Regions from separate parts of the Macrococcus equipercicus genome, predicted to be linked through region 2. Evidence: riboswitches for the same ligand, from Rfam matches in the RefSeq annotation. Region 2 holds a riboswitch; the other holds the start of a gene.
What was found. A riboswitch is a leader RNA that binds a small molecule or an ion and turns the genes downstream of it on or off. The one in region 2 is predicted to bind FMN.

Region 1: linked by a shared signal. The riboswitch ahead of ribD (bifunctional diaminohydroxyphosphoribosylaminopyrimidine deaminase/5-amino-6-(5-phosphoribosylamino)uracil reductase RibD) and the one ahead of KFV11_RS06240 (ECF transporter S component) in region 2 are both predicted to bind FMN.

Annotation. Positions count from the first base shown of each region.
Region 1 covers NZ_CP073809.1:1,567,548-1,583,011, forward strand. Annotated here, with positions in the region: gene KFV11_RS08115 (hypothetical protein) at 1-88, opposite strand, end outside; gene KFV11_RS08120 (AAA family ATPase) at 201-1,232, opposite strand; gene KFV11_RS11700 (hypothetical protein) at 1,375-1,503, shown strand; gene KFV11_RS08125 (proline dehydrogenase family protein) at 1,841-2,833, shown strand; gene ribH (6,7-dimethyl-8-ribityllumazine synthase) at 2,873-3,328, opposite strand; gene ribA (GTP cyclohydrolase II) at 3,325-4,515, opposite strand; gene KFV11_RS08140 (riboflavin synthase) at 4,512-5,099, opposite strand; gene ribD (bifunctional diaminohydroxyphosphoribosylaminopyrimidine deaminase/5-amino-6-(5-phosphoribosylamino)uracil reductase RibD) at 5,080-6,120, opposite strand; FMN riboswitch at 6,238-6,373, opposite strand; gene hutI (imidazolonepropionase) at 6,500-7,732, opposite strand; gene hutU (urocanate hydratase) at 7,725-9,392, opposite strand; gene KFV11_RS08160 (LysR family transcriptional regulator) at 9,513-10,382, shown strand; gene hutG (formimidoylglutamase) at 10,390-11,316, opposite strand; gene KFV11_RS08170 (FAD/NAD(P)-binding protein) at 11,453-12,901, opposite strand; gene KFV11_RS08175 (betaine/proline/choline family ABC transporter ATP-binding protein) at 13,016-14,140, shown strand; gene KFV11_RS08180 (ABC transporter permease) at 14,143-14,787, shown strand; gene KFV11_RS08185 (osmoprotectant ABC transporter substrate-binding protein) at 14,789-15,464, shown strand, end outside.
Region 2 covers NZ_CP073809.1:1,205,517-1,220,980, reverse strand. Annotated here, with positions in the region: gene resB (cytochrome c biogenesis protein ResB) at 1-1,612, shown strand, start outside; gene ccsB (c-type cytochrome biogenesis protein CcsB) at 1,609-2,811, shown strand; gene KFV11_RS06250 (response regulator transcription factor) at 2,827-3,537, shown strand; gene KFV11_RS06245 (ATP-binding protein) at 3,588-5,255, shown strand; FMN riboswitch at 5,312-5,437, shown strand; gene KFV11_RS06240 (ECF transporter S component) at 5,520-6,065, shown strand; gene KFV11_RS06235 (YeeE/YedE family protein) at 6,209-7,282, shown strand; gene KFV11_RS06230 (sulfurtransferase TusA family protein) at 7,301-7,525, shown strand; gene KFV11_RS06225 (ferredoxin) at 7,590-7,814, opposite strand; gene KFV11_RS06220 (helix-turn-helix domain-containing protein) at 7,940-8,872, shown strand; gene KFV11_RS06215 (RecQ family ATP-dependent DNA helicase) at 8,850-10,211, shown strand; gene KFV11_RS06210 (LysM peptidoglycan-binding domain-containing protein) at 10,286-11,317, shown strand; gene KFV11_RS06205 (CBS domain-containing protein) at 11,340-11,978, shown strand; gene KFV11_RS06200 (YpdA family putative bacillithiol disulfide reductase) at 12,024-13,004, shown strand; gene KFV11_RS06195 (asparaginase) at 12,994-13,959, opposite strand; gene cmk ((d)CMP kinase) at 14,034-14,687, shown strand; gene rpsA (30S ribosomal protein S1) at 14,763-15,464, shown strand, end outside.

The DNA of each region.
Region 1 (15,464 bases), 360 kb from region 2:
TTGTAATAACAATCGGTTCAAATACAAACAACTGCATGAATGGATCCAGTTCATGACCGAATATATAATATGCCATATCTTTGAACATTAGTAGCACACCTCTTAATTAATCAATATACGTCTATTTTAACACCACTATCCCATCCATAATGTAAAGTTTCCTTAAAGATTTTGGTCACCGATTTACAATTCCTTAATATTCAATTGTCCCGCCCGTCTGCCAGCAATTCATCGACAAGCCGGTGCGCTTCTTCATACATTTCGTAGTAATCCATGCCTTCCAGTATAACCGTACGGTCACGGAGCTGCTGGCTGTCAAGTTCAGCGAGCATCAGCTCATACATCTCATCACCGCTTTCAGCAGTCGGCAGTACAATGATGAGTGCCCATGTCTGCAGTGAGATATAGAAATCGAACACCGGCGCGACATGGTTGAAGTCCTGCTCGCTCAGATGAGATTTTGCGAACAGCTTTGTCATCATCACATCTGTGTCTGCAAAGAACACTTTCCGTGTACCTGGTGAATGAATATGACGGCGGTTGTGCTCATACTGACCGATACCGATCTCGTGAAAATCCTTGATGTCGAGCTCTTCTTCCCGGACCAGCCGCTCCGTCAGAAAGTCCGGCATATATTCCAGTGAATAAGACGTTGAATAGCGCCGCGCTAAATCTCGTGTCAGTGCTGTCTTGCCTGTTCCGGCGCCACCGATGATCAGCACATTTTTGACGAAGAAACGCCTGAACGGCCGGGTGACATAATCCCAGTTGAAGAGCGGATTCTCCCTTATGGAAGTGCCGCTGATACCAGTCACGCGGCGGTCCACACGTGTAATGACGACGTCTGCCTCCCAGCAGTCGGAGAAGTAGTCATCAAGCGGCTTCATATACTCATCTTCACCGACATAGAAAGTCACCCGTTCCGTTATATCTGTCGACTGCTCCACACTTTCCCGGAGCATATTCAGCCACGGTGCCCAGCCGGCAGGATATTTCGGGATAGCTGTTTCATCGAGCATCAGCACGGAGACGGTCGGATCATCTTTCAGCAGCTCCCGCATCGCCTTGACGCGGTTTTTCAGGCTCATGCCGGCAAGGTCTCCCCGGTCACCGTCGTAACCTGAGACGATGACAAACGCTCTATCATTCTCGCGCTTGGCACGGACAATCTGTTCAAAGTGGCCGACATGGCATGGTGCAAATGTCCCAAAATAAATTCCTAAGCTTTTCATCAGCTGACTCCTTGTCATGATTTACTTTATTAATAGCAGTATAGCAGACATCAATAAAGTAAATAAATTATTTACAAATGCTTTAAAGCAGATTCACATATCGCCTTTACAATGAAAGTGATTATAAACCAAGGAGGCAGTCATGAAGCTGATCAAGAAGATCATCATCACATTAACTGTTATTATGGCTTTACCTCAACTGATAGAAATCAGCGCCGAACCGATCAACAAAGAAACGATCGCTATAAAAAGTGCCCAGTCTGATGATTAGGCACTTCTCAGCTGTTCTTATTGTGGTAGATGCAACACTGCAGAGTCATGCGGTGAGCAGAAGACAAACGATTCTATTCGGTATCACTACCCGCGTTGACAATCAATGAATAGCGCCGCGCCCGCTGCTTCATAAATGAACCTCCTTCATCTTACCGTTCGGAGCGCCATTAATTTTACATGAGCCTCTGTCTTTTTCAGTATGCCTCCTTATTCCCCGGGAATGATTATTCAAAAAATGTAAAATATCTTTCTGCAATATGATAAGAAAACGCTTAACTTTCTTCAAATTTGTAGTACTATAATTGATATGCAAGATATTTAAGGAGGCTTTACTGATGGATTTGACAAGAGATTTTTTTATTAAGCTGAGTGAGAACCAGGCATTAAATGCCGCAGCCAAACGCTATGGTCTGGCACTTGGTGCAAACAAAGTCGTTGCAGGTGTGGACATCCCTTCAACAATCAAGGCAATCCGCGTGCTGAACGCTAAAGGGATTACGGCGACAGTCGATAATCTCGGCGAATTTGTCTTCTCGAAAGAAGAAGCGACAAAAGCTAAAAATGAAATTCTTGCGATGATTGAAGCGATTCATGAATCAGGCGTGAAAGCACATATGTCAATCAAACTGACGCAGATCGGCCTCGATGTCGATGAAGAGTTCTGCTACGAGAACGTGCGTGAAATTCTACTGAAAGCCCATGCATGCGGCAATATGCATATCAATATGGACACTGAAGATTACAAACATACAATGCAGACGTTCGCTATTCTTGACCGTCTGAAAGGTGAGTTCAAGAACGTCGGCACAGTTATCCAGGCTTATCTTTACCGCGCGACTGAAGATATCGATCAATATCAGGACGTGCGTCTCCGCTTAGTTAAAGGTGCTTACAAAGAACCGGCAGAGATCGCTTATCAGTCCAAGGAAGATATCGACGAGAACTACATCAAGCTGATTGAGCAGCGCCTGCTGAATGCAAAAGCGATGACATCTATCGCAACACATGACCATGATATCATCGACCATGCGAAGCGGTTCATCGCCCAGCACAACTTGAACAAAGAGCTGATTGAATTCCAGATGCTTTATGGTTTCCGTACAGAGCTGCAGGAGCAGATTGCTAATGAAGGCTATCAGTTCTGTGTCTATGTGCCGTTCGGCCAGGACTGGTACGGCTACTTCATGCGCCGCCTGGCAGAACGACCGCAGAACCTGCAGCTGGTGACGAAATCCATCTTCACGCCGGCTGTCAATAAAAGAATCGCAGCAGGCGCAGGAATTGCGGCAGCCATCACGCTGATCGCCGCAGCTAAAAACAGCAAATAAAAAGCAGCCTCGGCTGCTTTTTTTATTGGTTTTTACGCATCAGCTCAGCAGTTGATTCAAGTTCGCCATTTCAATCGCGGCTACTGCTGCCTCACCGCCTTTGTTGCCTGCTTTCGTGCCGGCACGTTCAATCGCCTGCTCTATCGTTTCTGTCGTCAGCACCCCGAAGATGACCGGTGTGCCCGACTCATTCGCTTTAGCAACCCCTTTTGCCACTTCGCTGCAGACGTAATCATAATGTGTTGTAGCGCCGCGGATGACACAGCCGAGCGTGATAACTGCATCATAATCCTTCTTGACGAGTTTCTGGGCAGCGAACGGAATTTCAAACGCACCGGGCACAAGCACGTGATCGATATGCTCTTCACGGACACCATGACGGATCAACGTATCGGTTGCCCCTTCCGTCAGCCGGTCTGTGATGAAATGATTGAATCTTGCCGTGACCACTGCTATTTTAAGTCCTTCACCTGTTAACTTCGCATCAAACTTCATATTAATTTCTCCTCCAGTAAATGGCCTAATTTTTCTTTCTTCGTCGTTAAATAGTTTCTGTTGTTCACGTTGCTGACAAACTGATGCGGCACACGCACTCTGACATCAATGCCGTATGCCTTCAGTCCTGAGATCTTCCGGGGGTTGTTGGTGATGATATTGACTGACAAGATGTCAAGGTCCCGCAGTATAGACGCCGCCACTGCGTAGTCACGCATGTCGCTCTCGAACCCGAGTGCGAGATTCGCTTCCACCGTGTCCATCCCCTGCTCGATCTTCTCGTATGCTTTTAACTTGTTGATCAGACCGATGCCGCGCCCTTCCTGGCGGAGATAGATGACGAGGCCGCCGTGCGTCTCGATGTGATGCAGCGCCTGCTCAAGCTGAATGCCGCAGTCACAGCGCTCACTATGAAAGACATCACCCGTCAGACATTCCGAATGAATGCGGACGTCCGGTATGCCGGTGTAAGGCTTCATGTAGACGACGTGCTCTTTGTCTGAATAAAGCTCCTGGAAGCCGTACAGTTTGAAATGACCGTACTTGGTCGGCATATCGACGACCGCTTCTCTTGTCACAAGCGGCTCTGTCACTTTGCGGTAATGCACCAGCGCATCAATCGTGATCATCTTCAAATCATGCTTATGCTTGAAGTCAACGAGGTCATCGCGCCGTGCCATCGTGCCGTCCTCTTTAATGATCTCGCAGATGACGCCTGTCTGTGTCGCGCCGCACAGCCGGGCGAGGTCGACACATGCCTCAGTATGGCCCTGGCGCTCCAGCACGCCGTCATCTTTTGCGATGAGCGGGAAGATATGACCTGGTGAATTAAATGTCTTCTCTGCACCGTCGCCGAGCAGTGCACGCACAGTGTCATAGCGTTCAGCAACGCTGATGCCGGTCGTACTCATCACGTGATCGATGCTCGCTGTAAACGCCGTGCCGTGAGGGTCGTCATTCGTCACGGTCATCGGCAGTAAACTGAACTTTTCAGCAATCGCGCGGGAAACCGGCGCACAGACGAGACCGCGTGCTTCTTTGATCATGAAGTTCAGCACATCCGGCTGCATGAACTCGGTGACAGCGAGCAGATCACCTTCATTTTCGCGGTCTTCAGAATCCACGACGATAATCGGCCGGCCTGCTGTTAACGCGCTCAGTGCTTCATCAATGGAATCAAACATCAGACTCTCTCCTTCTGCTTCAGCACATATTTACCGAGCATGTCGAACTCAAGGTGCACAGCATCGCCCGGCTTCAACTGCATCAGTTTCGTCTGCCGCTGCGTCTCAGGAATCAGCTGCACTTCAAAATAATTCGGCGCAAGCTTGAAGACAGTTAGCGATGTCCCGTCGACAGCGATGGAGCCTTTATCGATAATATAAGGCTGATCATCCGGCGCCAGACTGATATGACATACGGTCGCATTGTCCTGTCGGAATGTCCTCATCACTTTGGCCACCTTATCAATGTGGCCCGTGACAAAATGACCGCCCATTCTGCTTGAAGGCATCAATGCGCGTTCAAGATTCACTGTGAACCCGGCCTGCACCGCGGAGAATTTCGTGCGGTCTGAAGTGCCGGTGATGATATCAACATCAAAGGTCTCGGCCGTGAAGTGCGTCACTGTCAGACACGTGCCGTCAACAGCGATCGAGTCGCCGAGTTTGACGTCACCGAGAATAGCGGGACATTCAATCGTCATCTTCAGGCTTCGTCCGCCGGTGATGCGTCTGATGGTCCCTGTTGCTTCAATAATTCCTGTGAACATCGTTCTGCCCCTTTCTGTAAGTCAGCTTGACATCATGCTGGAACACATCGACACTTTTAAGTTCCAGCTGCTTGAGCGCTGACAGCTCTTTTTCTTCTGTATGGTAAAAACGATTGCGTTCAGTGCCGCCCAGCAATTTCGGGGCATAATAGAGGACGACTTCATCGAAACAATCGTGTTCAATAAATGCTGTGATAACGCTGCTGCCGCCTTCGACGAGCAGCCGGCGTATGCCGTGCTTATACAACAGCTTCGTAATATGACCAGGTGACAGATCATCAGTCACAATGACTTCAGCCGTCGTCTCGAGCTCGCGGCTTGTGATGATAATGATGCGCTGTTCTGAGTCGATGTCTGCCGCGTGCAGCTTGACATCACCTGACCTCGAGATGATAATCTTCGCAGGCTTTTTCCCGCTGACGTGACGGGCATCGAGTTTCGGCTGGTCCAGCTCATAAGTCCGCCTGCCGACCAGCACACCGTCCATCGTATGCCGCAGCTTGTGCACGTCAGTCCGGGAGTCTGCGTTCGTCAGCCACTTGCTCGAATCGCTGTCATCGGCAAGCTTGCCGTCAAGAGTCGCCGCAAGCTTCACCGTGACGTAGCAGGCAGAATCCTTTTTCGCCTGAAAGAACGGCGCGTAAAATTCCGTGATGTCATCATGTGGTTCATGACTGACTTCTATGCCGTGCGCTTCCATGTAAGCGATCCCAGTGTTATCAAGCGATGTATCCCGTGCGGCAAAGACGACGCGGCTGATGCCGGCCTCGACAACGGCCTCAGTGCACGGCGGCGTCTGACCGTAGTGACTGCACGGCTCAAGCGTACAGTAGAGCGTGGCACCGCGTGCGTCACCTGCCATAGCGAGTGCCTGCACTTCCGCATGACTGGAACCTTCCTTCAGATGCGCGCCGATACCAATGATGGCGCCGTCCCGCACAATGATGCAGCCGACCGCGGGATTTCTGCCCGTCTGACCGTTCGTCATCTGAGCGAGTTTGAATGCTTCGTTAATATACATCTGCTCCTCCTTAACAACAAAAGCGCCCGCAGCAGCGGGCGCTTAAATTTTGGTATCACAAATAAGACCATTCAGTTATAGTTTTCAAGCACAAATAAACCATACGATAATGGTGTCTTATTCTTTCTCCCATCCAGACTGTAACTGTCGGCTTCAGCTTTGCACTGAATCAGCCTTTATCAACGATAAAGGGTCGCGGGCTCATCAAAGATTTACCGCCGGTTGGGAATTTCACCCTGCCCCGAAAGAATGTTATTAACTTGTCTGTCAATCATAGACTGACAAGTCAATGGTACCGGAATCATGCCGCGAATGCAACCGATGACCCGCCCCAAATTTAAAAGCCATGTCTCCAGCTCAGGAGACATGGCTTTATTGATTATTTAAGTGCCAAGTCGTGATTCACAATCACTTGACCGTCCTTAATGACTTTCTCGGCATGATTCACGCCGTAATGGTACGGGATGTACTGATGGTTCGGTGCATGCCAGATGACGATGTTCGCTCTGTCACCTGTATTGATGGTGCCGGCGTCCAGCCCGATGGCTTTAGCGGCGTTGACTGTCACTGCGTTCCATATTTCGTTCGGTGACAGTTTCAGTTTGAGTGCTGCGATCGCCATGACCATCTGCAGGTTGTTCGTCACGCAGCTGCCCGGGTTGAAGTCGGTCGCAATAGCGATAGCACCGTTATTATCAATCATGCCGCGCGCATCGGCATAGCTGTCCTTGTTCAAGTAGAACGTCGTCCCCGGCAGCAGTACTGCGACTGTATCACTGTCGTGCAGCTGCCGCTTGCCTTCTTCGCTCGCTGCTACAAGATGATCGGCTGAGATGGCATGCTGTTCAATGGCCAGCTCAAGTCCGCCGAGCGGGTCGATTTCGTCTGCGTGGATTTTCACCCGCATGCCGAGGTCATTGGCTGCCTGCATGTATCGGCGGGATTCTTCAATGGTGAAGACTCCTGTCTCACAGAAGACATCCGCGAAATCTGCATAGTCCTTCACTTCCGGCAGGAAATCAATCATCTCCTGCATGAATTCCTCTCCGCCTCTTCCTGCCGGCACGGCATGCGGCCCGAGGAACGTATGCTTCATATCAAGCTGATATTTATCAGCAAGTCTGTGGGATACACGCAGCTGCTTCAGCTCCGTCTCACGGTCAAGACCATAGCCGCTCTTACTTTCCACGCCGAGCACACCGTGATGAATCATCGTCAGCAAGTTGTACTCTGCTTTCTTGAACAGCTCTTCTGCTGACGCCTCGCGCGTCGCTTTGACCGTCGAGAGAATACCGCCGCCCCGCTTCAATATTTCAAGGTATGACACGCCTTGACGTTTCAGCGCCATCTCATGTTCGCGGGAGCCGCCGTGAACGAGGTGGGTATGTGCATCAATCAATGCAGGAGAGACTACTTTGCCCGTCGCATCAATTGTCTCATGGGCTTCGTATTCTTCTGTATGCGGCCCTGAATAAACGATTTTTCCGTCTTTCACGACAACGGTGCCGTTCTCCACGATTGTCAGCTCATCGAGTTCACGACCTTTCAGCGGTCGGTCTGTCGATTTCGGCAGAATAAGCTCCTGAATGTTCTGGATGATTAAATCATTCATTGTGATCACCTTTCCCTGTAATCATCGGAATATGAACGCCGCGTTCCACGGCGACCTTAACAGCAATATCGTAACCTGCATCTGCATGACGCACAACCCCCATGCCCGGGTCAGTCGTCAGCACGCGCTCCAATCGTCGTTCTGCATTCTCGGTACCGTCCGCCACAACAACCATGCCGGCGTGCAGTGAATAACCCATACCGACACCGCCGCCGTGATGGAATGAAATCCATGAGCCGCCTGCCGCTGTATTGACGAGCGCATTCAGCACCGCCCAGTCACCGACCGCATCACTGCCGTCCTGCATCGCTTCTGTCTCGCGGTTAGGACTTGCCACCGAACCTGAATCAAGGTGATCCCGGCCGATGACAATCGGTGCAGAGATTTCGCCGTCACGCACGAGGCGGTTCAGCGCAAGACCCATCTTCACCCGTTCGCCGTAACCGAGCCATGCGATACGAGCAGGCAGTCCTTGGAAAGCGATCTTCTCCTCAGCGAGATCGAGCCAGCGCAATAACTTCTCGTTATCCGGGAACAGCTTTCTCATCTCTTCGTCTGCACGTGCAATGTCTTTCGGGTCACCACTTAATGCGACGAAACGGAACGGTCCTTTACCTTCACAGAACAGCGGTCGGATGTACGCCGGTACAAATCCCGGGAAGTTGAACGCATCACTCACGCCTTCGTCAAAAGCCACCTGCCGGATGTTGTTGCCGTAGTCAAAGGCAACTGCACCGTTCTTCTGGAACTCGAGCATATATTCAACGTGTTTCGCCATCGACGCTTTAGCTAACTTCACATAGTTCGCAGGATCTGCGTCGCGCAGCGCCTTTGCCTCTTCCAGCGAATAGCCTTGTGGAATGTAGCCGTTCAGCGGGTCATGGGCACTTGTCTGGTCAGTGATGATATCAATCTTGAAGCCTTTGTCTAAAATAGCTTTGTGTGTATCGACCGCATTACCGACTAACCCGATGGATAACGGCGTGCCTGCCTGACGTGCTTCTTCCGCCATGCGCAGCGCCTCGTCCAGGTCATGTGTCTTGACGTCTGTATAACGCGTTTCAATCCGTTTGTCGATCCGTGATTCATCGACGTCAACACCGATGACCACACCGCCGTTCATTGTGACCGCGAGCGGCTGCGCGCCGCCCATTCCGCCGAGTCCTGCTGTGAGTGTCACTGTACCGTTCAGCTGCCCGCCGAAATGCTGGTTCGCAAGTTCCCCGAATGTCTCATATGTCCCCTGGACAATCCCCTGCGAGCCGATGTAGATCCAGCTGCCTGCAGTCATCTGGCCGTACATCATCAGCCCTTTCTTGTCGAGCTCATGGAAATGCTCCCAGTTTGCCCAGTTCGGTACGAGCACTGAGTTGGCTAATAATACACGCGGTGCTTCGTCATGTGTTTTGAAGACAGCCACCGGTTTTCCGGACTGAATTAATAGCGTTTCGTCTTTCTCGAGGTTTCTCAGCGTCTCAACAATCGCATCAAAACTCTCCCAGTTCCTCGCCGCACGGCCGATACCGCCATAGACGACAAGCGTCTCAGGATGCTCCGCCACTTCAGGATCCAAGTTATTGTAGAGCATACGAAGCACCGCTTCCTGCTCCCAGCCCTTACATTCGATTTCAAGACCTTTTTTCGCTCTAATGTTTCTCATTGATATCCGCTCCTTTTATCATCACCCTTACACGTCTCATTATATTATGCTAATCTATAGATAACTAATATCAATAATCTATTTATTAATAACTAAAAACTATGAAAGGCGCGTAGTTGATTGAAAATTCTGCAATTGGAGTACTTTATAACAGTCGTCAAACAAAATAGTTTCACGAAAGCGGCCGACTTGCTGCATATCAGCCAGCCATCCTTGACTGCCTCCATCAAGAAGCTGGAAGATGAGCTCGGCTACCAGCTGCTGACCCGCACGACGAAAGCAGTGAAAATCACAGAAAAAGGGACGCTCTTCTATCATTATGCGACGGAGCTCGTCCAGCAGTATCATCAGACGGTCGAAAAAATGTACGACCTGAGCTTCAGCCAGACACCGAAGATTACCATCTCGCTCCTTGAGTCGACGAGCCAGTGGATGTCCGCTGTCATCCAGCAGCACCGGCAGCAGTATGACGAGCAGCACTATAAGGTGAATGAAGTGCTCGGTCTGCAGGACGCGGTGAACATGCTGCTGAACTATGATGCTCATATCGCCATTACAAACGAAGAAATCAGACATGAAGATGTGACGTCTATCCCGCTTTACGAAGAAGAGTACTTTCTGCTGGCGCCGATGGGACAGTTCAATACAAAATCTATTTCCATCAAGGACTTGCCGCTCATTCTGCCTAACCAGCACTATCAAGTGAGAAAACATCTGGATGATTATTTCGTGCGGCTTGACGTCAGACCGAATATCGTCATGGAAGTGGACCGCTTCGAAGCGGCGACGAACTTCGTCCACCGCGGCATGGGGTTTGCGGTCATCCCGAGGTTTTACTACCAGTCTTACAGCACAGCACATCTTGACGCCCTGAGAATACGACCGAAGATCAGCCGGACAATCCACCTCAACTACTTAAAAAAGAGAAAGCACGCAGCACGCGTCCTTTCTCTCATTGAATTATGCCAGCATTACTGGATGTTTGAATAACCTGCTGTCACGAAAACTTTTTGCCGATCATGTGGTTCATCAAATAGGCGATGAGTTTCGCCGTTCTGTTGTCAATGTCATATACCGGGTTCATCTCAGCGATGCTGACTGAGCTGACTTTGTCACATGATGCGATAGTAGCGGCGAGCTCTGCTACGACGTGGGACGACAAACCGAGGACAGCAGGTGCACTGACGCCCGGTGCGAAGGCACTGTCGATGACGTCCATGCATATAGTGAACAAAATGACGTCATAACTATCGATGAACTGCTGTATTTGTGACACGACCTCATCCGGCACACCGCTATTAAAGCGTTCTGCGAGCACATAGCTGATATCGTGACGTTCCGCATAATCAAACAACGCCTGCGTATTGCCGCTCGGCTGAATACCGAGCACTAAGTAGCCGGCCTCATCATCCTGCTCGATGATCTGACTGAAACTGTTACCTGACGTCGACTGCGCTTCATGGCGCGTATCAAAGTGGGCATCAATGTTGATGACACCGATTGTCTTGCCGGGATACGCCTGTCTGACAGCTAAATACTGCGCATAAGCGATGTCATGGCCGCCGCCGAGCAGGAAAGTCAGCTGATGACGTTGCAGCAGTTCTGCGGCTTCAGCTGCCAGTTCCTGCTGAGTTTCAAGGAGGGTGTCATGGTCATGAGTGATATTGCCGTAATCACTGACCATTGCACCTGCGATGACCGGCAGTCCGGCAAATGCTGTTTTAATCGCATCCGGACCTTCTACAGCACCCTGCCGTCCTTTGTTCAGCCGGACCCCTTCGTCCACTGCGTAGCCTAATAGCGCGACTTGTGCGCCCGTATTCTCTCCGCTTAAATCAATCGTCTGAAAATATCTGAAGTGACGCTCATCACTTTCACTATCCAGCCGTCCTGTCCATAATGCCTTGATAGGTTGTCGATGCATAAGATTGCCTCCTCTATTAGTCAAGTTATGATGCATAAATGACATTTATCGGTCATAAATCATCGATGGTTGTCACTTGCCTCATAGTTATGATGCATAAATGACATTTATCGGTCATAACTCTTTTTTATCACGATTACAGCCTACTGTAAAAGTATTTAACGACCCGCTTCGCCTCAAGCAGCAGTTCATAGACACCGTTATTGCCGTAGTTAACGCCGCCTGTCATCTGACCGAGCACCATCAAATTATCCATGACTCCGTACTTCGGACTGATGACGCGGTTATCATGCGGCATGACCTGGATGCCGCCGTATGGATTTTCAGCGATCAGACTGTCATCAAGCAGTGTTTCAACGAGCTCACCGGCGTCCGTCTCGTGAATATGCTTCGCCGGTCCTGTCGCATTGATGACGTAATGCACTCGGTCTTCTGTACCGTCTTCATACTGCAGCCGGTATTTCCGGTACTTGTATTCGACGTGATGCAGACCGCCCTTAATCACTGTCCGGTTGTCCTCAAGCAGTGCGAGCAGTTCCTCACCGCTCGACTCCGGCATCGGATTCATGTTTTCTTTCAGCAGCGGCTCATATTCCGCTAAAAATATCGCTTTATCCCGGCGCGTCATGTACGGCCACAGTTCAAAGCCGTGGTGCTGCATCTGGTAAAGGATGCTGTGAATCCCGCCGATTTCCTTATGGCTGCTAATATCATGCTTCAATGCCTCTTTAGGTCGGCTGCGGTTCACGTTAAACCAGCGCGCATAGTCCACGCCCTGGTAGTCACATTCCTTTTTGAAGACATGAATCAGTTCCTCGAGCGGCAGCTGATCGTTATGTTTCCGCTTGATTTTATCAAACGTCTTTGTCGTAAAGTATTTAAACCGGTACGTCTTCATCTGACCGCGGACCGCCTGTACTTGACCGCTTCGTGAAGCCACTGTGACCGTGTTCACACCTTTGTCCGTCAAATAGCGGATGCAGTCGAGCCCGGACAGCCCGCTGCCGATGACAGCATATGTTTTATCGGGATGTACTGCGAGCTGGTCAAGAGGATACGGCCAGTCGATATAACCCGCCGTTCCTGTCAATCTGTACGGGTCCAGCGCCGGCAGCTGACCAGGCACTAAAAAGACATAGTCAAACTGCTCAGCCTTATCTCCTGCCGTCAGCGTCCAGCGCCGCCCTGTTCTTTTAACAGTTGAGACGCGCTCTGTAATGACAGTTACATTGCTATTAGCGGTAAGCTGCTGCATTTTGTGCTGGACGTAATCACCGAACAGCCGCCGCGAAAAGTAGATATTTCCTTCTTCATCTCTATTATCCCCTTCCTCACGGATGTCTTCGAGTGACTGCGTTTTGACCCACTGATAGAAGTCATCCGGCTTATTCTTTTTAAGTGATATCAAATTGGATGGATAGTTCAGCAGAAGCTCCGGATCATCTTCCTGAAATGCGTGCCCGCGCCCAAGATGAGTTTTGTCGTCGAATAATGTCACTGTTATCCGCTTTTGCTGCTTGCTTTTCATTAAATAGTTGATCACGTGGTAGCCTGCAATGCCGCCACCGATGACTGCGATTTTCATAGTGCGCTCCTTCATATCTTCTTAGTTGCTCGTACGTATCTATTACCCTATTCTTATGATAAGATATATAGTTATGAATCACCAATAAATTTCAAAGCGATAATGGAGGATTTTATGCTAGAGATCAAACATGTTTCCAAAGTATACCGGGGTGGTAAAAAAGCCGTTTCCGATCTTGATCTGACAATCAATAAAGGGGAATTCATCGCTTTTATCGGGACAAGCGGCTCAGGTAAAACGACCGCTATGAGAATGCTCAACCGCATGATTGAACCGACAAGCGGTGAAATACTGCTGAACGGCAGAAATATCCAGCAGATGAATCCGGTGACGCTCCGCAGAAGCATCGGCTACGTCATTCAACAGATTGGATTACTTCCTCACATGACAATCAGAGACAATATCACGCTCGTCCCTAAACTACTTAAATGGTCTGAAGAAGAGAAGAACAAAAAAGCTGAGGAATTAATCCAACTTGTTGACCTGCCAGTGTCCTACCTCGATATGTACCCGGCGCAGCTATCAGGCGGCCAGCAGCAGCGTATCGGTGTCATCCGTGCGCTTGCTGCCGACCAGGAAATCATCTTGATGGATGAGCCGTTCGGTGCACTTGATCCGATTACACGTGACACGCTGCAGGACTTAGTGAAAGAGCTGCAGGTCAAATTCAATAAGACATTCATCATGGTCACACACGACATGGACGAAGCGATCAAGCTGGCGGACCGCATCGTCATCATGAGTCACGGTGAAGTCATCCAGCTGGATACACCGAACAATATACTGAGTCATCCGGCCAGCGACTTCGTCCGTGACTTCATCGGTGAGAACCGTCTGATTCAGGACCGTCCTAACGTCCGTACAGTTGATGAAGCGATGGTCCGCGCGATTACAATCACTGCCGAGAAATCCATCAACGAGGCGATTGAGGTGATGCGCGAACGTCGCGTCGATACATTGTTTGTCACAGACAACCAGAATGTCCTGCTCGGCTATGTCGACATTGAAGACCTGCTCGTCTCCCATACGAAATTCCAGAGCCTGTCACAGATCATGCGCACGGATACATATTCCGTTAGAAGTGGTGTCATGCTGCAGGATACAGTGCGGACGATTCTCAAGCGTAACATCCGCATCATTCCTGTCATTGACAACAAGAAGCATATCGTCGGCGTTATTACACGTGCCAACTTAGTGGACATCGTCTATGACACGATCTGGGGTACTGAGGAGGAATAACGATGATTGACTTTATCCAGCACAATAAAGAAGAGCTGCTCACAAAGACGATGGAACACTTGTCCATCTCGCTGCTCTCTCTTCTAGCAGCAGTCATTATCGCAGTTCCGCTCGGCATACTGCTGACCCATACAAAGAGAACGGCAAAAATTGTATTATCACTGACCAGCGTGCTGCAGACCGTGCCTTCGCTTGCCATTTTAGCGATGATGATTCCGTTCTTCGGCATCGGTACACTGCCTGCGGTCATCGCGTTGTTTTTATATGTCTTGCTGCCGATACTGAACAATACTTATCTCGGTGTGAAAGCCGTTGACCCGACAGCGATTCAGGCAGGTCGTGCCATGGGCATGACATCAGACCAGCTGCTGCGTCTAGTCGAGTTCCCGCTCGCGATACCTGTCATTATGAGCGGTATCAGACTGTCAGCCGTTTATGCCATCAGCTGGGCGACACTCGCTTCCTATATCGGTGCCGGCGGACTCGGCGATTTTATTTTCAACGGTCTGAACTTATATCAGCCCGAACTGATTATTGCCGGCGCTGTGATCGTCACGTTACTGGCACTCATTATAGACGGTATACTGGCACTTGTTGAACGCTGGGTGACGCCGACCGGCCTGACTATCAATAAAGGAGAGCGATAAGATGAAGAGATATATAATCACTCTGCTCGCCTGCCTCGTTCTACTATCCGGCTGCGGTAATCAGCAGAAGGAGACGATCAAGATTGCCTCTGTCTACACGACAGAGAGTCAAATACTGGCGCACATGATCCGCCTGCTGATTGAACATGAGACAGACGATCCTGTCGAAATCATCAACAATCTAGGTTCAGGAACAGTCGTCCATCAGGCGATGCTGAATGGTGATGCCAACATCTCAAGCGCCCGTTATACAGGGACCGATCTGACGGGACCACTTGGTATGGACCCCATCACTGACCCTAAGAAAGCACGGAAAGTTGTGACGAAAGCGTTCAAGCAACGATTCAACGAGACTTATTTTGATTCCTATGGTTTTGAAAACACTTATGCCTTTATGGTGACAAAAGAAACAGCTGCGAAATATCATCTGAAAAATGTCAGTGATTTAAAAAAATATGCGCCGAAATTGAAAGCAGGCGTCGATTCTTCATGGATGAAACGTAAAGGCGACGGCTATGAAGCGTTCACAAAGAAATATGGTTTCGCTTTTGCTGATACGAAGCCGATGCAGATTGGTCTCGTCTATGAAGCGGTCAAGGCCGGCAAGATGGACATCGTGCTCGGCTATACGACAGACGGCAGAATTCAGAGCTATGACCTCGTTGTGTTAAAGGATG
Region 2 (15,464 bases):
CTGCACATGCGGACACGTCAATCCTCCGGGGACACAGCTGTGCCAGAACTGCGGACGATTGATCAACGATGATTATGATAAGAAGAAAACGACAGATATTATGCGTTACGATGGTTCTGCCGTGCGCAGTAAGACGAAAAACAGAACGTTGATCGATAAAATATGGATCTTCTTCAGCTCGGTCAAAACAGGAGTGACACTTCTTGTGCTGACCGTCATCGGAGCGGCTATCGGTTCTATACTGCCGCAGCAGTACTTCATCCCATTGAATGAAGACCCCGCAACATTCTACAGTGAGAAGTACGGCTCTATCGGCTATCTCTACTACAAGCTCGGGTTTGATAACCTTTATACATCATGGTGGTTTTTGATTTTGCTGGCACTGGTTGCCTTCTCAATCATTGCAGCGAGTATTGACCGCGGTGTGCCGCTCTTTAAGTCGCTGCGCAGCCAGACAGTCAAAAAGCATCCGTCTTTCCTGAAAAGACAGCGGCTGACATTGACTGATTCTAAAACAGTGGCGCTTGAAGACGTCAAAGCGACGCTTGAGAAAAAACGCTATAAAGTGAAAATAGAAGGCAGCTCACTGCTTGCTGAAAAAGGAAGGATCAGCCGTTACGGTCCTTATATCAACCATCTCGGGCTGATTATTCTGCTTGCCGGCAGTATGCTGCGTTTTATTCCGGCGTTTTATTACGACGGCTCGATCGCGCTGAAGGAAGGGGATACGAAAAGTGTTCCCGGCACAAACAAGCATTACTACATCAGACACGACAAGTTTATTTTTGAGCAGTATGATCAGACGGCGCAGTCCAATACTGTTTCGATGAAAGCAGATGCGTCAGAGAATATGATAGCAAAGAACTACGAAACGAAGCTGACACTCTTTACCAATGGCAATAAGAACATCCCGGGTGCAGAACCTGCTCTCAATGAACTGAGAAAAGGCAGTATCCGCGTCAATCACCCGTTTAAGTTTGACCATTTCGAGCTTTATCAGAACAGCTTTGATCAGAGCCAGCTGAAGGAAATGACCTTTAAACTCATCAATAACAAGACAGGGCAGGAGACAGGGAAACAGTTCACGGTGAACCTGGATGAACCCGCGTCCGATTATAAAATCGCGAATAACTTATCGATTCATTTAAGGAACTATGCCCCTGATTTTGATAAGGTCGAGGCAAATGGTACACTGTCTACAAAGTCACCGAATACGATCAACCCGGCCTTCGTCTTTGAAGTTGCGGAGAAAGGCCGGAAACCTGAATTCAGTATGCTGAAAATCCGTTCATCTCAAGACATTTCACAGGGGAACGACTATTCCATCAAGTTTGTCAGTGCGACTAATCATATACTGACTTTCCTGACAGTGAAAAAAGACTTGACGCTGCCTATTTTATTCGCCGGTTTCACTATCTTCCTGCTCGGGCTGTTCATCGGCTCCTATATCAATCACCGCAGAATATGGATCAATCAGGAGAACGGCTTTAAACTGGCAGCACATACGAACAAAAACTATTTCGGTCTGAAAAATGAAATCAACAGTTTATTAGAAACTTATCATCTACCTGAAGTTAAGGACAAAAATGATGAATCGGAGGATCAGTCATGAATCATGATACACTATTGAATATCAGCAGCACGGCGTTATACGCTGCATTCATTCTTTATTTAATAGCAATCGTTCCTTTTTCTGCAAGCATTAAAGCAAAAAGAAAAGGAAGCGAACGCATCGCTGTCATACTGACAGCTGTCGGCTTTATTATGCAGCTTGTCTACTTTGTCACACGATGGCTTGCTGCCGGTCATGCGCCGGTCAGCAACATGTATGAATTTTTAACGATGTTCGGGATTATGATGGTCGGCGGCTTCCTCGTCATCAACGCCATCTATCATACACCGATTCTTGCCTTATTTTCACTGCCGGTAGCGATGCTGGTCATCGTTTATGCAAGTATGTTTTCGCACGATGTCTCACCGCTGATTCCGGCGCTGCAGAGTAACTGGCTGGCTATTCACGTCATTACAGTGACATTATCCTATGGTATTTTATCGGTCAGTTCTATAGCCGGTCTCATCTATTTGCTGCGCTATGTTGACAGCAGCAAGAAATCAAAAGATGCATTCTGGCTTGAAGTCGTCATGTATTTCATCGTCCTTGTCATCGCCTTTATTTTGACGACGATTGTGATGAAAGGCATTGTCCATTATGAGGACAACTTCTTCTATACGGATAAAAATGGCCGTGATGCGGTCGCAAGCTATCACCTCCCTGCGCTGATCACATTTAAGGATGCGATTCCTGTCAATCCGAATGGTGATAATCAGTGGAAAGAAACGAAACATTTTATGACCGGTATTGAAGTCCCGCCGGTATTGAACGCACAGAAATTAACGACTGTGCTCTGGTCGATTATTATCGGTTCGATTCTTTACGCGCTGATTCGCCTGATTGCAAGAAGGACGATCTTTTCGATGGTCAAACCACTGACGACCAAAGTTTCACTGCCGATGATGGATGAAATCGGCTACCGCTCAGTCATTATCGGCTTCCCGCTGTTTGCGCTAGGCGGCATATTATTTGCAAGCATCTGGGCTCAGATCGCCTGGAGCAGATTCTGGGGCTGGGACCCGAAAGAAGTATGGGCACTGATTACGTTCCTGTTCTATGCCATTTTCCTGCATTTAAGATTAGGACGCGGCTGGGAAGGCAAGAAATCAGCATGGCTTGCAGTAGTCGGTATGGGAATCATCTTATTTAACGTCATTGCGGTAAACTTAATTATTGCAGGGCTGCATTCATACGCCTAGAAAAGGATGTGTCATATGAAAGAGAGAATTCTGATTGTAGATGATGAAGATAGAATTAGAAAACTTGCTAAGATGTATCTGGAACGGGAAGGCTTTGAAACCGTGGAAGCAGCAGATGGTGAACAGGCACTCGAGCTGGCACTGGCGAGCAACTTCCACTGTATTTTACTGGATATCATGCTGCCCGGTATGGACGGCATGGCAGTCTGCCGCAAAATCCGGGAGGAGAAGTCGACGCCGATTATTATACTGACGGCTAAAGGCGAGGAGAACAACCGGGTGGAAGGCTTTGAGATCGGCGCTGATGATTATATCGTCAAACCGTTTTCGCCCCGCGAAGTAGTGCTGCGTGTCAAAGCGATTTTAAGACGCTCACAAAGTTCCCTGTTCTTTCAGCATGACAGTCATGCCAAAGATTTAATAGTATTCGACTCCCTCGTCATCGATAATGATGCCCACCGGGTGAGCGCAGAAAACAAGGAAGTCAATCTGACACCGAAGGAATATGAACTGCTGCTCTTTCTGGCAAAGTCACCGGACAAAGTCTTTGACCGTGAACAGCTGCTGAAAGAAGTATGGCACTATGAGTTTTATGGTGACTTACGCACAGTGGATACGCACGTCAAGCGACTGCGTGAGAAGCTGAATAAAGTATCCCCGCGGACAGCCGAGATGATTCATACGGTATGGGGCGTGGGCTACAAATTTGAGGTCAAAGACCAATGAAGTATTTAAATAGTGTCGTCATTAAACTGTGGTTAACTATCATTTTGATAGTGACTACAGTTTTAATTATATTGTCGATAGCACTCGTCAGTTTCTTCAACGCTTATTTCATTTCTGAGACGGGCAACAACCTCTATCAGAATGCCACTAAAATAGAACAGGTGCTGATGAGCCGGCACAATCAGCAGGATTCACTGGACTATGCCAAGGAGCTGATTGAGAACCCGGCCGGACTGATCATCATTAAAAGTAAGGCTGCACTGACGAAACCGTTTGATGACCCGCTCAAACAAATGATGGTTGATCAAGTGCGGACGAACAAAGATTACAAGAAGGTGTTTGAGCAGGAGCAGCACGTGACAAAGACTATCAATGTCCAGTATCAAGGAGAGCTGCACCGCTATATTCTGCTCGGTTTTCCTTCCCAGGCTTTTAATACGAACGGTGCGATCATCCTCTATCAGGATATCAACTCCATCTCGGACACCATCCAGTACATCTGCCTGATTATCCTCATCGTCACACTGCTGCTTATTATTTTGACGACGATCTTTGCCTTCTTTCTGTCGACAAGAATCACGAAGCCGCTGCTGCTGCTGAAAGACTCGGCCTTCAAAGTGGCACGCGGTGAACAGACCGGCAGACTGGATACGCAGTCGAGGGATGAGATCGGTGAACTGACGGTCGCTTTCAACAAGATGGAACAGGACATACGCCGCAACATCAGTTCCATCAAAGCAGAACGGAACGTGCGGGACAAACTGATTGACGCGATGGCAGACGGGGTGCTCAGCTACAATCTCGATATTGAAGCGCAGCTTAAAAATCCGATGGCCGACCGGTTTCTCGCCTTGATAGACGACGAAGCGAAAGCAGTGCTCACTGAACGGTTTAATGCAGTGACGACACTTGAACAGACGGAGACTTATTCAGTCACCGCGCACCATCATCACTTTGTCATCATCATCTCACCGGTGAAGACCAACCAGAAAATCGGAGCCGTTGCTCTCATCCGTGACATGACTGAGGAATATCAGAATGATGAGATGAAGAAGCGGTTTATCGCGAATGTCTCCCATGAACTGAGAACACCGATTCAGATGCTGCAGGGCTATACAGAAGCACTGCTCGACGGAATCGGTGAGACAAAGGAAGAACGCGATGAATTTCTCTATATTATTCTCGATGAGAGCAAACGGCTGAACCGGATGGTCAACGAGCTGCTCAACGTAGCCCGCTATGATGCCGGCAGCAATGAAATGCTGCTGGAGGATGTGCAGGTGAAGTCATTGTTTGACAAAGTTGCGACGAACTTCAACCAGCGCTTGAGCGACAACGGTGTCCAGCTGACTGTTGAAGTGGATGATGAGCTGCACTGGAGGATGGACTATGACAAGATGATCCAGGTGCTGACCAACTTAATAGATAACGCCATCAGGTACACGCATGCCGGTGACAAAGTTATGCTTCAGGCAGCCGGGGATGATGTGCTTGAGATGATTGTCATGGACACAGGTGTAGGTATAGCGGCGTCGCATCTTCCTCATATTTTTGACCGGTTCTACAAAGTGGATGCCGCAAGAACGCGAGGGAATCACGGGACAGGGCTCGGCTTGTTCATCGTGCAGGCCATCGTGCAGTCTCACGGCGGGACGATTACTGTGGCCAGTGAAGCAGGGCAGGGGACAAAATTCATGATTTCAATACCAAAACATTGATTTTTTATTGGTTTTTGATATGATTAGTGATGGACTTAAGTCCAAAATAATTAAATATTCATCTTCGGGGACGGTGAAATTCCGTACCGGCGGTTATAGCCCGCGACCTGTCATCGTATGATGATGGCTGACTTGGTGGAACTCCAGGGCCGACAGTAAAGTCTGGATGGGAGAAGATGGAGGGAACACATGAATATCGTCATGTTTATTTGTGATGCCACCTCCTCATTCTCGGATGAATGTAAGGAGTTTACCATGGCAAATATTCATAAGACAAAACGGCTGATCTTGATCAGTCTATTAAGCGCAATCAGTTTCATCTTGATGTTCATCAAATTTCCACTGCCGTTTCTACCGCCTTATTTAACGATTGATTTCAGTGATATTCCGGCACTGCTGGCATTATTCACTGTAGGACCCGCTGGTGCACTGGCTGTAGAAGCGATTAAAAATATTCTTAACTTCCTGTTCACTCCGGCCGATCCTGTCGGTCCGGTAGCGAACTTTTTAGCAGGTGCATCTTTCCTGCTGAGCATCTACTTTGTGTCAGGACGGCAGCTGAAGCATCATCTCGTACCTGCTTTTTTAGTGGCGACACTTGTCATGGCAGCTGTGATGAGCATTTTGAACTACTTTGTGCTGCTGCCGCTTTACGGCATGATCATGAATCTTGAGGATATCGCGGCGAACTTAAAAGTTATCGTGTCTGCAGGAATTATCCCGTTCAATGTCGTTAAAGGGTTAGTTGTCTCAGTCATTTTCATGCTCATCGCACGACCGCTGCTGCCACTGCTGCGCAGACGTTTTTAACATCATACTTGATAACAAACTAACATGACATAACAGAGCCGGCATTTGCCGGTTCTTTTTATGGAAACAAACACTTGCAATTGAATCGCCTATTGATTATGATATATCTTATTAAATATATCGGAATTGTAGGAGGTAAACAATTGATCTGGACAATTATTAGTGGTTTAATCGTAGGTGCACTTCTCGGTTTTGTCATGCAGCGGACAAGATTCTGTCTGACAGGCGGCTTCAGAGATATGTACGTGCAAAAAAGCAACAAAATGTTTTATGCGTTACTGATCGCCATTACCATTCAGAGCATCGGGCTGCTGATCTTATCAGCGGCAGGTGTCTATCAGCTGAGCTATGAAGCATTTCCGGTCGTCGGAACCATCATCGGCTCGTTTGTTTTTGGTGTTGGTATTATTCTTGCAGGCGGCTGTGCCACAGGAACATGGTACCGTGCAGGTGAAGGGCTGATCGGCAGCTGGATTGCCCTCTTCATGTATGCTCTCAGTGCATCAGCGACGAAATTCGGATTCCTGAAACCGGTCCTCGACAAAATCAACAGCAAAACAGTCGTCAGCTCTAGTATGACGGAAACGACAGGCATTCCATTCTGGGTGTTCGTTGTAGTGCTGGCAGCCGTCACGTTATTCTTTGTGAACCGTTCACTGAGTAAAAAGTCAGCCGCTGTTCCTCAATTGAAACAGCGCTACACAGGTATAAGACATTACTTGTTCGAGAAGCGTTATCATACATTTACAGCAGCGGTCGTCATCGGTTTGATCGCACTACTTGCCTGGCCGATGAGCATATCGACTGGTAGGGTCGGCGGTCTCGGCATCACGACACCATCAGCTAAACTGGTTCAGTTTATTACGACAGGTAATGTATCACTGCTTGACTGGGGCGTATTCCTTGTTCTTGGGATTGTCGCCGGCTCATACATCGCTGCTAAAGGGTCACGCGAATTCAGATGGAGACTGCCGGACATTAAGACGATCAGAAACAGCGTCATCGGTGGTGTGATGATGGGATTCGGCGCATCTATGGCAGGCGGCTGTTCTATCGGTAACGGTATGGTGGCAACAGCAACGATGTCATGGCAGGGCTGGCTGTCCTTAGTCTTTATGATCCTTGGCACCTGGTTTATGAGTTACTTTGTATTTGTCAGACCGATGCAGCAGTTTAAGAAATCAGCAAAAACTAAAGCGGTCGCGCAGACTGCCTAATAGACAGGAGAAGTTATTATGGTACACGAATTAGGGACGGTTGGGATGGTCTGTCCATTCCCGTTAATCGAAGCTCAGAAAAAAATGGAGACACTAGCAGTAGGTGAAGAACTTAAAATAGATTTCGACTGCACGCAGGCAACAGAAGCCATTCCGAACTGGGCAGCGGACAACAACTACCCGGTGACGAACTATGAGCAGCTGGATGATGCGTCATGGACCATCACCGTGCAGAAAGCTTAGTTTAAGAAAGTGATTGTCATAAAAAAACGGATGGAATAATAGATTCCATCCGTTTTTTATGTGGTTATTCGAATTTAAGTGCATCTCCGTCGAATGATTCATCTGCTACTTTAATAGAATCGGTCGGACATCCTTCAAACGCATCGATCATGTCTTCTTCCAGTTCTTCAGGAACTTCTTGAGTCCCTTTGTTGTCATCGAGGATTACAAATGCAATGCCTTCATCATCATAGTCATATATATCGGGCGCAGCGGCACCACAAGCACCACATGCGATACATGTATCCATATCGACAATCGTATATTTACCTGCCAAACTATTCGCCTCCTTACATAAAAGTGCTACACTATCAGTACATACTTATTTTAGAGATTCATTCCTTATTTTTCAACCTATATTATTCGGAGGAACCAATGAATTCTGTACTAGCACTGGCGGCAAAAAAGAAGTTTCAGTCAAAAACGGATAAAAGTTTCATTAATATATTGACCGGCTATAAATCCCACCAGACGTATTTCGATGCTTTAATGCAGGGGATGATGCCGTTCTATCATGCTTTTCCTGAGCTTAAAGCACTATTGACTGAACAGGATGGGGCGGTGGAAGATTATATTTTCTATCCTTATTTCTATGATTCCGCTGCACTGACCTTCCAGAGTTTGAGGCTGCTGACACAGTCGTTGTCCGCCTATGCCGGGAAGTTGACGACGTTTTATCCGGTCACCAATCATCTTTATGTGCAGCAGCAGGTCAAGCACTGTTTTGCTTACTACAAAAATCATCCTGATGAATTTAAAGCGGAACTTATCAGTCTATACGAACAGGTCGAACAGCAGCTCGGCGCATGCTGCAGCTTCCTGCTGCTGCCGGACGGATGCGGACAGCATAGTAGCAGGTCCGAACTGACGACCCGGTTTCAGCTGCCTGCAGACGCACTGGAGCTTGTACTGCTGAAGGAGTTCAATCTGCTGACCGAGCTCATCCGACAGCATCCGGTGCTGTCTCCTCTCTACATCCGGCTGCCGCTTCACAGTGCCACTGAGAAAACAGCAGCACTGCTCAGCGGGCGGCTCACCATTCAGCAGATGGCTGCTGCCCGCGGGGTTAAACATCACACTATAGAAGATCACCTCATAGAGATGATGATTAAAGATTATCCGTTTGACTGGCAGCGCTTCATCAGGCCGGCAGAGGTCGGTGAAATTCGGGCGCTGTACGACAAGCATGCTTTTGAACGGCTGAAGCCTTACTTCGAAAACTCAAGTATCGATGATTACTTCAAGATTAAGCTTGCCATCTGTCTTGTAATTAAGGGGGAATATAATGGACCAGAAGCAGATTCTTAAGCAAATATACGGCTTCCAGACGCTCCGTCCCGGGCAGGAGGCTATTGTTGAGGCAGCGAACCGCGGCGAGGATATTCTCGCGCTGCTGCCGACAGGTGGCGGCAAGTCACTCTGCTATCAGCTTCCTGTCCTGACTGTCAACGGCAGGGCGCTGGTCATTACACCGCTCGTTTCATTGATGGAGGACCAGGTCGCAGAGCTTAAACGGCTGAAAATCAAAGCGGTGTGCATTCACAGCCATCTTGATATCCGGGAGAAGCGGATGATTCTTGATCGGCTCCAGCAGTATCACTTCATCTTCTGCTCTCCTGAATGGCTTGCGACTGATAGAGCGCGCGCCTTTATCTCTGCTGTTGATTTCACCCATATCATCATTGATGAAGCGCACTGTCTCTCTGAGTGGGGTTATGATTTCAGGCCGCATTATCTGCTGCTGAACGAATTGCTGGATTATTATGCCGGCGTCCAGGTGATAGCCCTGACAGCGACTGCTAATGATAAGACCATTCATGACATCCAGCATCTGCTGCACCGGCGCCTTCATGTCATCGACAATCGAACGGTCAGAGAGAACATCTTTTTGAAGGTGCTGCCTGCGCCATCTGCCAGGAAAATGTCGCTGCTGAAAGAGCTGCTGTGGTCTGCCGGACCGTCAATCATCTACTTCTCTTCAAAGCGGATGTGCGATGATATCCATCAGCAGCTGACAAGTGCGGGTTTCAAGGGGATGACCTATCATGCTGATATGAGCTATGAGGATAGGATGGGCGTGCAGCTGTCCTTTCAGAATGACAGCATCCAGTATGTCTGCGCCACCAGCGCGTTTGGCATGGGAATCAACAAGAAGAATATCAGAACGGTTATCCACTATCATGTCCCGAAGTCGATGTTTCAATACGTGCAGGAAATCGGCCGGGCGGGGCGTGACGGTGAGCAGTCCCAGGCCATTCTGCTGTTTAATGCAGAAGACCTGAATATTGCCTACAGATTTCTTGAAGAAGACCGGGTGACAGAACAAGACCTGATATTATATCGGGACAATATCCGGCTCAGTGAAGAGAAACAGGAGTCTATCTCGATTCTGCTCAGACGATTTTCGTATCAGGAACTTGAGCGGCTGCTGACACTGGAAACCGCCGTCAAATATGAGGCGCTGCGGGCGATGACTGAATACGGGGCAAAAGACCATTGTCTGACCAGCAGGCTTTATGATGTAGAAGAAGGGTGCCGACATTGTCAAGTCTGTGTCGGTGATCAAGCGTTCAGCTTCCAGACGGTGCTGCAGCAGAAAACAGAGCTCGGCTACAAGGAATACATTAATTCTTTGTTTCCGGCCTAGTAGTGCTTTACTAATAAGTCTTTCATTGTCTATAATAAATAATATATTTATATAAAGAATAAGCAGGTGAGAACATGTCAAAAGATGATTTTAGAGATGAATTTGAAAAAAGCAGACAGCCTATCGAAAGACAGGAAGATGTGACAGAAGAGCCGACGGTGACGTCTGATGCGCAGGCGGATGACACGCAAGGATTTCTGAAGCGTGGTGTGTCCAGAAAGAACCGTTCAGCAGAAAGACGACGTCGTGTCGAACAGAACGAAGATGAACCGGCGGAAGAAAGAGGAAGAGACAAACGGCGTAAGCGCAACGCGGCAGCCGGTGAAGCGGATCAAACAATCAGCCGGACGACATTTGTTGCCGGTGCCGGCAGCACGGCGGAACAAAGTGCAGAAGCGGATGCGGTTGAGCCGACTCCTGTCGAGCCCGTCGCAGCAGAACATGAAAGTGATGAAGCAGACGAGCATAAGCCTGCAAGCAAGTTGATACCTCTGTTAGCGGCTCTGTTAATCTTAATACCGATCATACTGCTGATTGGAATGTATATTAACAAGCAGATCAACGGTCCAAAGCAGGATCAAGTAGCGGTCACTCAAAATAAAGAGCAGTCTACAGAAGACAAAGCTGCGACGAAATCAAAGGCTGAAACGACAGACACAGCTCAAGAGCCGGCGACGACAGAAGCAGTAACGACAGAAGCACCGATGACCGAAGCAGCAACTGAAGAAGTGACGACAGAAGCACCAATGACAGAAGCACCAACGACAGAAGCACCGATGACCGAAGAGATGACCGAAGAAGTAACAACAGAAGTACCGACGACGGAAACGCCGATGACAGAAGTAGCAACTGAAGAAGTAACAACAGAAGCACCGACAACAGAGGTGCCAACGACAGAAACACCGGCTTCCGAGAAAGTCACAACTGAAGATAGCCATCATACAGTAGCAGCGACTCACGTTGTAGGCGCCAACGAGAATTTATACCGCATTGCCATTAAATATTATGGCAGTGGTACACCTGCAAACGTAGAAAAGATTAGACGTGCCAATGGCATTTCAGGCAATGCAATCGGGGCAGGACAGACATTAGTCATACCTGAATAGTAAGCAAATTAGGGGGATGGATATGTACTTAAAAACGATTATGATACCAAAAGGCAAGTGTTATGTGGCAAGTCCTGACGATTCTGTCAGATCAGTGCTTGATAAGCTGGAGCATTACGGAATTGACGGCATGCCGGTAGTAGGCAGCGGTACTTATTTCGGCACAGCGACACAGTTTGATATTTTCAGACATTTCTTCTTCATGAAAGATAGAAAAGGTAAGGACGATTTTCTGGATAATACGAAGATTAAAGACATTTTGACACTTGATAAATATAGTGTTAAAGACGACTCATTATTTGAAGAATCATTTTTGTCACTTCAAGATTTCCCGATTCTAAGTATCATCAATGACCGTAATGAATTTCTCGGTGTAGTCACACGCTTTGATGTTATGGAGCAGTTCAAGAGTGCATTCGGCATGAACCGTAAGGGCGTCCGTATCGCCATCACTTCCATCGATGCAGAAGGCCGTATTAAGCGTCTGGCGCAGGCAATGCAGAAATTCAAAGTGAACGCCATTTCATTTGTTACATTTGATGAGACAGATAAGATGCACCGCCGTATGATCATTAAAGTAGAATCAGATAAGGACATCAAGAAATTTACAAAATACTTAAAAAATCACGGATTTAAAATCCTTGATATTCAAGAAGACTAAGGAGCTCGTTGCTGAGCTTCTTTTTTATGAGGAAGGTGTAATCATTTGAAAGTAATTGAAAGTATTATTATCGGAGCAGGGCCGTGCGGTATGTCAGCAGCAATCGAGCAGAAAAGGCTGGGGATTGATACGCTGATTATTGAAAAAGGGAATGTAGTGCAGGCAATCTACAACTATCCGACCCATCAGACGTTCTTCTCATCCAGTGAGAAGCTCGGCATCGGGGACGTACCGTTTATAGTCGAAGAGCATAAGCCGAGACGCAACCAGGCGCTTGTCTACTACCGTGCGGTTGCAAAATATTATGACCTGGACATCCGTATTGAAGAGACCGTGCTTGAAGTGACACGACATGACGACGGCTTCCGGCTGAAAACAACTAAGGACACGTATCAGTGCCGCTACTTGACGATTGCGACAGGTTACTATGGTCAGCCGAACACACTTGAAGTGCCGGGTGCAGAGCTTGCGAAAGTCCATCACTATTTCAAGGAGGCACATCCGTACTTCAACAAGAAAGTAGTAATCATCGGCGGCAAAAATTCAGCAGTCGATGCTGCAATCGAACTGGAGAAGGCAGGGGCAGAAGTGACTGTCATTTACCGTGGCGCTGCGTATTCAAAGAGTATTAAGCCATGGATACTGCCGATATTTGATTCACTCGTCAAAAACGAAAAGATTGAGATGCATTTCAATGCGCATGTTGAAGAAATTACTGAAAACATCGTCATCTTCTCAGCGGAAGGTAACACTTATGAGCTTGAGAATGATGATGTGTTTGCGATGATCGGTTATCATCCTGACTATTCATTTCTGAAGGCAGCGGGCATCGAGCTTGTGACCAATGATTACGGTACAGCGCCTTACTATGACCGCGAGACGATGGAGACGAATGTAGCTGATTTGTTCATCGCAGGCGTCATCGCTGCCGGAAATGATGCGAACACCATTTTCATCGAAAATGGTAAGTTCCACGGCGGTCTTATAGCGGAAACCATCAATAAGAGGAGAGCCGTTACCGGCTGAAATAAGTGGTCAGTTTCTCACTGTGCAGACCGTTGCTGAGTGCAACAATCAGCTTCAGCCGGGCTTTCTGACCGTTCAGGCCGTTCGAGAAGATGACTCCTTTCTGATGAAGCTCATAGCCGCCGCCTTCATACTGATAGTTATTGCTGACGATGCCGTTGAAGCAGCGTGAGACAAGGACGACTGGAATATGCTGGGCAAGCAGTTCGTTCAGCCCGCTGAGCGCACTCGGCGGCAGGTTTCCCTGCCCTAGTGCTTCAATGATGACGCCGTTATAGTGCGCTTCACTGAAGAAGCGGAGCAGTTCTGCATCCAGGTCGGCATGTGCTTTAATCAGTCCGACTTTAATGGATTCATCGACTTTGACGAGCGGCTGATGCCTCACCGGCAGATGATGGAAGTAAATGTTGTTCTTTGTAATAATGCCGAGCGGCCCGTAGTTCGGGCTCTGGAAAGTGCTGGTGTTGGAAGTATGGGTCTTTGTCACGTTTTTAGCGCTGTGAATCTCGTCATTAAACACAACGAGTACGCCCTTTCCTTTGGCATTCACATCACAGGCAGTCCGTACCGCTGCGATATAGTTGTATAGACCGTCCGCACCGATTTCATTGGAGGAACGCATGGCGCCGGTCAATATAACAGGGATGGAGACATTTAACGTCAGATCCAGAAAATACGCTGTTTCTTCAAGCGTATCAGTGCCGTGGGTGATCACGACGCCGTCATAGTTATCTTCATTAATATGCAGGATAATGGTCTTTCTTAAGTCATTCATATGATGTAACGTCATATGCGGTGAGGGCACCTGGAATGGATGAATCTCTGTAATTTCTGCCAGCTGCTGTACCGTCGCAGCATTGGATACTGGGTTTTCATTGTTCGTTGTCACATAGCCGTCTTTATTTTCTGACATGCTGATGGTGCCCCCTGTATGGAGCACTAATAGCTTTTTCATGGCTGCCTCCTTATTACATTGCTGTTATTTCTATGATAGAATAAATAAGATTAAACGACAAGGTAGGTAACATGATGAATAAGATAAACATCGCAATAGACGGCCCGGCAGCAGCCGGGAAGAGCACGATTGCTAAACGAGTGGCTGAAGCACTCCGTATGGTCTACGTGGATACAGGTGCCATGTACCGTGCCATTACGCTTGCACATCTTAATAATCAGGAGACATCTTTCAAGGAGCTGGTTGGTCAGCTGGAGCTCAGACTGATCAACGATGACGGTCAGCGCGTACTGCTGAACGGTGAAGACATTACAGACAGAATCCGGGAGAATGATATCACGGAAAATGTATCGTTTGTAGCGAGTCAGCAAGAAGTCCGTGAGTTTCTTGTGCAGCTGCAGCAGCTGATGACCCGCGACAAGGGAGTGGTCATGGACGGCCGCGATATCGGCACGACAGTCATTCCTGATGCCGAACTGAAAATTTATATGATCGCCTCTGTCGAGGAACGGGCTAACAGACGGCTGCTGGACAATGCCGCCCGCGGCATCGTGAGTACGTATGACCAGCTTGTCGCTGATATTTCCGAGCGTGACCATCTGGACATGACGCGTGACATCTCCCCGCTATCAAAAGCAGAAGATGCCATCCAGATCGATACAACAGGGCTGACGATCGACAAAGTAACCGAGAGAATTCTCGCCCTTGCTGAAGAAAAACTGCAGTAAAGGCGTATCTCTTGACTTTTAAACAATATTATAAGAAGTTTAATAGGGAAGATTTATTATTAGGAGGACGAGACGATGACTGAAGAATTCAACGAAAATATGATTACTGAAATTAATGAAGGCGATAAAGTGACAGGTACTGTCCAAAAACTCGAAGATAAGCATGTAGTCGTGCATATCGACGGTGCAAAATATGATGGTATCATCCCAATCAGCCAATTAACAAGCCTTCATATCGACAAAGCTGAAGAAGCGGTTTCTGTTGGGGACGAAATCGAAGCATTTGTCACTAAAATCGAAGACAAAGAAGAAGATGGACACTATATTCTTTCTAAACGTCAATTAGATGAAGTTCAATCATTTGATTCACTACGTGAGAAATTCGAAAATAATGAAACCATTGAAGCAGAAGTTAAAGAAGTCGTTAAAGGCGGCCTTGTAGTAGATGTCGGTCTGCGCGGTTTCATTCCTGCTTCATTGATTTCCACTAACTATATTGAAGACTTCTCAGATTACCAGGGCCGTCAGCTGACACTGAAAATTGAGGAGCTGGATCAGGAGAAAAACCGTGTCATCCTGAACCATAAGGCTATTGAAGAAGAAGAGAACAAAGTGAAGCGTGCAGAAATGTTGAAATCACTTGAAACAGGTGCGGTCGTAGACGGTAAAGTCGCACGTATTACGAACTTCGGCGCTTTCGTCAATATCGGCGACGTCGACGGGCTGGTTCACATTTCGCAGATTACCCACGACCGTCTTGAAAAAGTAGAGGATGCC